Bradyrhizobium diazoefficiens: one gene and its partner. The protein of the gene in region 2 interacts with the protein of the main gene of each other region in a pairwise test. Links are inferred from orthologs where the notes say so. Each region holds a gene or a part of one and is shown on either strand. Other genes may lie near its edges.

Region 1 (4,164 bases), 490 kb from region 2 along the record:
GCGCTTCATCAACGGCTCGCAACGTTCTGTTCTGGCGATCAAATTGGAAAACCACGAGGTCCACGTGATGGCGCTGGACGGACAGCCGACCGAGCCGTTCCCGGCCCGCAACGGCGCCCTGGTGCTGGCCCCTGGCGCCCGCGCCGACGCCTTCGTCGATGCAGCCATATCGGCCGCGTTCGTGCTGCATGACGGCAAGCAGGCGAGCCCGATCGGGCACCTCACCATCTCGGGCAACCTGGAGCGACGCGCGGCCCTGCCGCCGCCACAGCCGCTGCCCTCGAATGACCTCCCCGAAAAGCTCGATCTGAAAGGCGCCCTGCGGTTCGATGTCGCGCTCGGCGCCCTCGACGCCGGATGGACACGGACCGCCAATTTCTCCACCGCCTCGGCTCCCGCCTTCCGCGCCAGGGCGGGCCGGACCATCGTGCTGGCGGTGCAGAACCCCGCCCCCATCACCATCGTCTTCCACCTGCACGGCCACCATTTCCGTTTGCTCGACCGGCTCGACGATGGCTGGAAGCCGTATTGGCTCGACACGCTCGCGATCGAACCCGGCCAGACCCAGCGCATCGCCTTCGCCGCGACCTGGCCGGGACGATGGCTGATCGAATCCGTCGTGACCGACTGGTCCGCGCCGCGGCTGGTGCGGTGGTACGGTGTGGAGTGAGCTATCGGCTCGTTCGCGTCCAGACGTACCGAGCGTCGGACTCCTTCTCCTCGTTACGCGCCCCGTCGGTCTCCTCGGCCAGGCTGAACCCGCGCGCCTCATAGAAGCGCCGCGCCGGCACGTTGCGCTGGAAGGTCCAGAGCTCGAGCCTTTCGGATGCGCCTTTGGCAATGTCGAGCAGTTCCGTGCCGACGCCGCGGCCCTGCGCGGCGGGACGAACGTAGAGCTGCTCGATCCAGCCGTCACGAAACGCGATGATCCCGCGCAGTTCATCGCCGTCGAAGCGTCCCCAGACGCGGCAGGTCGGAAAGACACGCTCGCGGTAGAACCAGTGATCCTCGTCCGGGGTGTGCAGCCCAACGAGCCACGGCATCGCCCGGTCAAACGCGGCCCGATGGACCTGCGCCGCCGCGCCCATGTCGGTGAGCGCGAGCGGCCGGAGCATCAGTACTCGATCCCGAGCGCGTTATAGATCCGCCGGTGCACGGCCGGCAGCGTCTCAGTGAGATCTTCGGCGATCAAGCCCGGCCCTGCTTCGCTTCCCGCCTCGCCGTGCATCCAGACGCCGATACTGGCGGCCTCGAACGCCGGCACGCCTTGCGCCAAGAGGCCAGCGATGATGCCGGCGAGCACGTCGCCGGCACCTGCGGTCGCGAGCCAGGGTGGCGCGTTGGCGGCGATGGTGGCCCGGCCGTCGGGCGCGGCGATGGTGGTGTCGGGGCCCTTCAAGAGCACGACGGCGCCGGAGCGTTCCGCGGCGGCGCGCACGCGCTCCAGCTTCGAGCGGCCTGGAGTCTTGTTGCTGAGGTCGGAGAACAGCCGTGGAAACTCGCCCTCGTGCGGCGTCAGCACCACCTGGGCCTCAGCCGCGGACTTGATCGACTCAAACAGCCGCTCGGGACTTGCGGCAAAGCTCGTCAGCGCATCCGCATCGAGCACGACATGGCGCCGCGCCGAGATCGCGGTGTGAACGATATCGCAGGCACGATCGCCGACGCCGGCGCCGGGGCCGATCATGCAGGTGTTATAACGCTTGTCATCGAGCAGCTCGCCGAACTCGATCACGGTGTCGACGGGTCGAACCATCACGGCGGTTAGCGCGGCTGCATTGATCGCGAGCGCATCGCGCGGGGTCGCAAGCGTCACCAGGCCCGCGCCGGCGCGCAGAGCGCCGCGAGCGGCAAGCCGCGCAGCGCCGGTCGCGGCCGCATCGCCGGAGACCGCCAGCACATGGCCGCGCGCGTATTTATGGCCGTCGATGCGCGGCACCGGGAAAGCAGCGCCCCAGAAATCCGGATCGTTCTCGAAGGTCTGTGGCGCGATCTCGTCGAGCACCTGGGCGTCGATCCCGATGTCGGCGACGCGCACGCGGCCGCAATGCATGCGACCGGGCAGCAGCAAATGCGCGGGCTTCTTGCGAAAGAAGGTGACGGTCTCGGTGGCGTTCACCGCGACGCCCAGCACGGCCGCGCTGGTGCCGTTGATGCCGCTCGGCAAATCGACCGCCAGCACCGGCGCGCCATTGGCATTGATCGCCTCGATCATCGCGCGCGCCTCGCCGTCGATGGGACGGCTCAAGCCCGCGCCGAACAGCGCGTCGATGATCAGCGCAGGTCTTCCGATCGCCTGCGGATTGAACGGCAACACCGGTTGCTTCCAGCCGCGGGCGGCGGAGGCTGCGTCGCCCTGAAGCTGGTCGCGCTCGCACATCAGGATGACCGAGACCTCGCGGCCTTGCGCGGCGAGTTCGGCGGCTGCGACAAAACCGTCACCGCCATTGTTGCCGGGGCCGGCCACGATCAGGATCGACCCCTCCTCGACCAGCGCGTTGGCGGCTTCGGCGACCGCCTGGCCTGCGCTCAGCATCAGCTTGAAGCCAGGCGTGCCGGCCGTGATGCTGAGTTGATCAGCCCGCTGCATTTCCGCGGTGGTTAGAACTTCCATGCCACTTCCCTGGTCTTAAACGCCTTTTCAACAGGCACGTTCCGCGCCGATCCACCCCGCGGAGCAACGAACTGCACAGATATTGAACCGTTTGCCTATTTCGTAGTCTGCGGTATTTTGGGTCGATCGGCTCCACCTATCAGAGATGCTCGTTAAAAGGCTGATAACGCTCCATTAATCAGGGCATTTGCAACTTGGCATAGACCCTGCTTTCGAGGAAGCCGCTTCGGTTCGTCGTGCTCACTGACATTATCTGGGTGTGGCCGGCCGTTGTTGCCGGGCTGGTCAGGTCCCGGCATAGCGAAGACAAAATCGTGCGTGAGATAAAGCGCATCCTGACGAAGACGTTGCTATTTGATCGAAAGGCCGGGAGGCGCGCAGTGAAGAAAATCGAAGCCATCATCAAGCCGTTCAAGCTCGACGAGGTGAAAGAAGCGCTGCAGGAAGTCGGCCTTCAGGGCATCACCGTGACCGAGGCCAAGGGTTTTGGCCGCCAGAAAGGCCACGCCGAGCTGTACCGCGGCGCAGAATACATCGTCGACTTCCTGCCCAAGGTGAAGATCGAGATCGTCATCGGCGACGACCTGGTCGAGCGCGCGATCGACGCGATCCGCCGCGCCGCGCAAACCGGACGCATCGGCGACGGCAAGATTTTCGTCTCCAACATAGAAGAGGCGATCCGCATCCGAACCGGCGAATCCGGGCTGGACGCTATCTGAGCCGGGTGCTATCCCGAATCTTGCGACACTCTGAAAGAAAAAAGGCTGCTTCGGCGGCCTGATTTCGTTTGTGCGGTTGCGCCAACTCGCCGAAAGCGAGAACGAATCTGCTCATCTGGAAACCGACCCGCAGAGCCAAAAGGGGTATGCATGAAGACCGCCAAAGACGTCCTGAAATCGATCAAGGACAACGACGTCAAATACGTCGACCTGCGCTTCACTGATCCGCGCGGCAAGTGGCAGCACGTGACGTTCGACGTCAGCATGATCGATGAGGACATTTTCGCCGAAGGAACGATGTTCGACGGCTCCTCGATCGCCGGCTGGAAGGCGATCAACGAGTCCGACATGTGCCTGATGCCCGATCCGGTGACCGCGACGATCGATCCGTTCTTCGCCGAGACCACCATGGTCATCACCTGCGACGTGCTCGAGCCGACCACCGGCGAGCCGTACAACCGCGACCCCCGTGGCATCGCCAAGAAGGCCGAAGCCATGGTGAAGTCGATGGGCGTGGGCGACACCGTCTTCGTCGGCCCCGAAGCCGAGTTCTTCGTGTTCGACGATGTTCGCTTTTCGAGCGGCCCCTACAACACCGGCTTCAGGCTCGACTCCTCGGAGCTGCCGACCAACACCGACACCGAATATGAAGGCGGCAATCTCGGTCACCGCATCCGCACCAAGAGCGGCTACTTCCCGGTCCCGCCGCAGGATTCCGTGCAGGACATGCGCTCGGAGATGCTGGGCGCCATGGCCAAGATGGGCGTCAAGGTCGAGAAGCATCACCACGAGGTCGCTTCCGCCCAGCACGAACTCGGCATGAAGTTCGAC
Region 2 (4,123 bases):
GCCGTGCCAGCCCGGTCCGCCGCGGTCGTAGCTCGCATAGGAATTGCTCCAGCCCTGGAACGGTGCGGAGGCGACGGCTGCCGCGGTGCCGACGGCGGCGCCGGCCACCGCGCCCGCTGTGTCGAGCGGCCAGAAGCCCGACTGGTCATTCACCTGCCGACGCGCCATGTGCCGACGCCGATAGGCGCGATCGGCGGTCGGATTGCCGGCGCGAAGATTCTGGCAATTGGGATCCTGGAAGGGCCCAGTGCAGCGGGCCGAATTGTCGATCACGGTTTGCGCGTAGGCTGGTGCGGCAAGCGTGGACGCGACAATTGCGGCCAGGCCCAGAAGTTTCAGGCGCGTCATGGCGTTTTCTCCATGTTGTTGAGACCTGTGCTAAGTGCGACATTCGGCGGTGGTTCCGCGGTTTCTCGGATACGGGGTCACATCAACGTGAGCCCGCACAGGATGTGCGGTTCATATCGCGCAACCCGGCGCCCTCGCCGGTGCGAGGGGTTGTGTGCCGTTAACGTTTCGCTAGTGCGCCCGGCAGCATTTGAGCCGCTACCGACCCTTGTGCGTTAGGCTTACCGGCATTTGGTGAGGGGGCCTTAACCCTCTGTCTGCCGTGATCGGATAGGTTGCCGGCTGTACAACCGGGATCCTCCCATGCGCGCTTCCGCGCTCGCAGCCTTTCTGATCGGACTGCCTGCAACGGCCTTTGCCGGCGGCGGTTTCGATATCGTCGTGCCCGGGCGTCCCGGTGTGCCCATCATCATCAACAATATCGATGTGTCCTATTCCGTCGTCGAGGGCGTCTGGGGTCTGGGCAAGAACGTCCAGGTGCAGCCCACGATCTATGGCGGGCGCTACGTGGCCGAGCGGCAGCCCTCTGACGTCGGCCATTATTATCCGAGCATGGGCTTGCAGCCCGGCTATGGCCGCCTCGAGGTCGAGCCGCCTGCGAACCGCAAATTGCCGAAGCCGGCCGAAAGCTATCATGAGAGCTGGGGCGCGCAGTCCGCGCCGTTGCCGCCGCAGATGGATGTGCCCGTCAATCCGCCGCCGGTGATCCTCGCGCCCGAGATCAATGACCATCCGCGGCGGCCTCGGCCACGGCCGCATGCAGCAATACCCGGCAAGCCGCCGGGTTAAGAAACGTCAAAATCCAACAAGACGGAAATCAACAGGAGAGAGTAATGCGTCAGATGATTTCGGGACTGGTCGCGGCGGCTGCCGTGATGTTTGTGGGCGCTGCGCCCGCCACGGCCTGCGGCTTCAACCCGTGCCAGCCGGTTGCGCCGGTTTTCTCCGGCTGCAACACCGGCTGTGGTGGTTATGGCTACGGCTATGGTGCCAGTTATGGCTATGGCTATGGCGGAGGCTATGAGCGTCTCGCCGAACCGACCACGCAATATTACTACGTCAACCAGGGCCCGACCTACACCGGCCCGGGCGCCTTCGCGCCGTATCCGACCTACCAGGAGGACGCGGTCGTCGCGCCCGCTAACTATGGCTACGGCTATGGCTATCGCGCTGCTGCTGTCGCGCCGCCGGCCGCCTATCCCTATCGCCGCCCGTACTACCGTCCGTATCGCTACGGCTACGGCCCGCGCTACGGCTACCTGCCGCGCACGCATTACGGCTACGGTCCGCGCTATGGCTACGCCCATCGCTACGCGCCGTATTACGGCGGCCATCGCGTGCTGCGCCGCTATTACTGATCTCTGATCGGTTGAGCCAACGAAACGCCCGTCCGCGTGATGCGGACGGGCGTTTTGTTTCGTTAGCGCTTCATCAAGCCGAGCCGGCTCGCGCCGACATAGAGCGAGAGCACGGCGGCGTTGGAGACGTTGAGGCTCTTGATCTCGCCGGGCATGTCGAGCCGCGCCACGACGCTGCAGGTCTCGCGCGTCAGCTGACGCAGACCCTTGCCTTCGGCCCCCAGCACCAGCGCGAGCGGCTCGCGCAGCGCGACGTCCGAGAGGTCCTCGGTGCCTTCGCTGTCGAGGCCGACGGTCTGGAAGCCGTTTTCGTTCAGCTCGTTCAGGGCGCGGGCGAGATTCGGCACCGTGATAACAGGCACCAGCTCAAGCGCGCCGGAGGCGGCTTTGGCGAGCACGCCAGTCGCTTCCGGACTGTGGCGCGCGGTGGTGACGATCGCCTTCACCGCGAACGCCGCAGCCGAGCGCAGAATCGCGCCGACATTGTGCGGATCGGTGATCTGGTCGAGCACCAGCACCATGCCTTCTTGCGCCAACGTCTCGATGTCAGGTGAGGGCAGGGGATCGGCCTCGGCGAGCAGGCCCTGATGCACCGCGTCGGGCGAGAGCAGGCGGTCGATCTCCTGCGGCTGGACGATCTCGGGCGCGATCCGGGTCTCGATGTTTTCGTCCGCGAGCCGCTTTGCGGCGTTCTCGGTCAGCGTCAGCTTGCGGATCCGGCGCTGCGGGTTGGCGAGCGCCATGGTGACGGTGTGCCAGCCATAGAGGATGACGGGCCCGTCAGCGTGCGAATCGCGCTCGCGCCAGGCCGGACGGCGGGTCGATTTCCCGGGCCTGTTGAAGGGCTTAGACCCGCTTCGGGGACCCTTGGGGATGAATTTTCGATCCTTCATGGGCTCGCTTGTGTCACGGGTCCTGGAATATGGCAATTTGGGAGGCTTCGAGGGTGATTTTAGCTGTTCGCCTCGGTTGACTTTGCCCCACCGGATCGCCCATAACCGCGCCCGGTCGCGCCCCCATCCGGGCTGTCGCGGCCTTCACGTTCCATGGCCGTATTCGGTCCGCCGGCAAGGTCCGGCCCGATTGTGCTGCCGTCGAGCGGGGGAGTGTCCCGAGTGGCAAAGGGAGCTGACTGTAAATCAGCCGCCTCATGGCTTCGCAGGTTCGAGTCCTGCCTCCCCCACCAGCCTTTGCTCGCTTCGCGAGCTTCAGCTAGGCAAGCCAGCTCAGACGATCGTGGCGCGTGGCGAGCGAAGGCTGCCGCGCCCGTAGCCCGTGGGGGGCAAGGCGAGCTGTCGACCCGACAGAGCGCCTTTATCGACCTCTCACAGTGCCGGCCACGGCATCGGAATGTAGCCGTAGGCGCCGTCTTCGCGCGTGACGTGACCAACGCCGGGGAAGGGCAGGTGCATACCGGCGACGAGCAGCCTGTCAGCCGAAGCCATCTCCAGCATCTTCTTGCGTGTGGTGACGGCGGCCGCCTGATCCACATCGAAGGCGATCGCCCATTCCGGATGGGCGAACTGCAAGGCGGATGCGTGAATGACGTCTGTAAAGAGCAGCATGTTGGCGTTGCCGGCGCCGATCCGCAGGGCAAGATGCCCCGGCGTGTGGCCGGGCGCCGGCACCGCGGTGATGCCAGGTGCGATCTCGACCTCGCCGACGATCTGCCGGATCTTGCCGCGGTACGGTGCGAGTGATTTGCGCGCAATTTCGAAGTACGGCTTCATCTGATCGGGGGCCCGGGACACGATGCCGTCGTCATGCCAGAAGCCGAATTCGGCGCCCGCAACCACTATCTCAGAGGCGGGAAAGGCGGCTTTGCCGTCCACGCCGATCAAGCCGTTGGCATGATCGGGATGCAGGTGGGTGACGATGACGGCGTCGATCTCTTCCCGCCTGACGCCGGCCGCGGCGAGCGCCTCCGGCAGATGGCCGAGCGTCGGTCCCATCGCCGATGCGGTGCCCGTATCGACGAGGACGTGCCGGTCGCCACGCGTGACAAGGTAGGCATTTACGGATGTAGGGATAGAACTTGGCAGGAATGCTCTTGCCAGCAGCGACTCGGCGACAGCCGGACTGGCGGCTGGAAAGAGTTCGAGGCCGAGATTGAGGTAACCGTCGCTGAGCGCCGTGATCGTGAAGTCGCCGAGCGCGAAGCGATGGGCGGCGGGTAGCCGCGCAGGTGGCGTCGCGTCGAGTGTTGCGGCCTTCGTGCCGTAGGAGTTGGTCCCTGTAGCGAGCAGGGTGGCGGCGCCAAGTGCGGCACGGCCGAAGGTTCGGCGGTCGATGTTCATGATGTTGCTTCCATGGTTTCTTGAGGATGTCCGCAGGGCCGTACAGACCTGCTGCGGCGGGTGAGCGATCGATCTGCTTAGTGATCGGAGCGGACGTCTCTCCTTGCGCTAAATGGCCGG

The links. The genes of interacting proteins can lie anywhere in the genome.
Region 1: the proteins of rlmB (region 2) and JJC00_RS18530 interact in binary tests that used the Escherichia coli proteins (3 or more experiments, as listed by UniProt). The link is inferred for Bradyrhizobium diazoefficiens from one-to-one orthologs.

Annotation. Positions count from the first base shown.
Region 1 is NZ_CP067102.1:4,006,769-4,010,932, reverse strand. Bases 365-3,350 are described here. They hold JJC00_RS18530 (NAD(P)H-hydrate dehydratase), read right to left. Parts: upstream 2,615-3,350; coding sequence 1,115-2,614; downstream 365-1,114. Other genes in these bases: JJC00_RS18525 (P-II family nitrogen regulator), read left to right, coding at 2,995-3,333; JJC00_RS18535 (GNAT family N-acetyltransferase), read right to left, coding at 672-1,115; JJC00_RS18540 (multicopper oxidase family protein), read left to right, coding at 365-670. In the rest of the region: more of JJC00_RS18540, read left to right, coding at 1-364; glnA (type I glutamate--ammonia ligase), read left to right, coding at 3,484-4,164. UniProt on the Escherichia coli protein: Bifunctional enzyme that catalyzes the epimerization of the S- and R-forms of NAD(P)HX and the dehydration of the S-form of NAD(P)HX at the expense of ADP, which is converted to AMP.
Region 2 is NZ_CP067102.1:3,513,482-3,517,604, forward strand. What follows is about bases 685-3,629. They hold rlmB (23S rRNA (guanosine(2251)-2'-O)-methyltransferase RlmB), read right to left. Parts: upstream 2,600-3,629; coding sequence 1,769-2,599; downstream 685-1,768. Other genes in these bases: JJC00_RS16135 (hypothetical protein), read left to right, coding at 685-1,137; JJC00_RS16140 (hypothetical protein), read left to right, coding at 1,182-1,706; JJC00_RS16155 (MBL fold metallo-hydrolase), read right to left, coding at 3,032-3,629. Also shown: JJC00_RS16130 (hypothetical protein), read right to left, coding at 1-348; more of JJC00_RS16135, read left to right, coding at 652-684; more of JJC00_RS16155, read right to left, coding at 3,630-4,003. UniProt on the Escherichia coli protein: Specifically methylates the ribose of guanosine 2251 in 23S rRNA.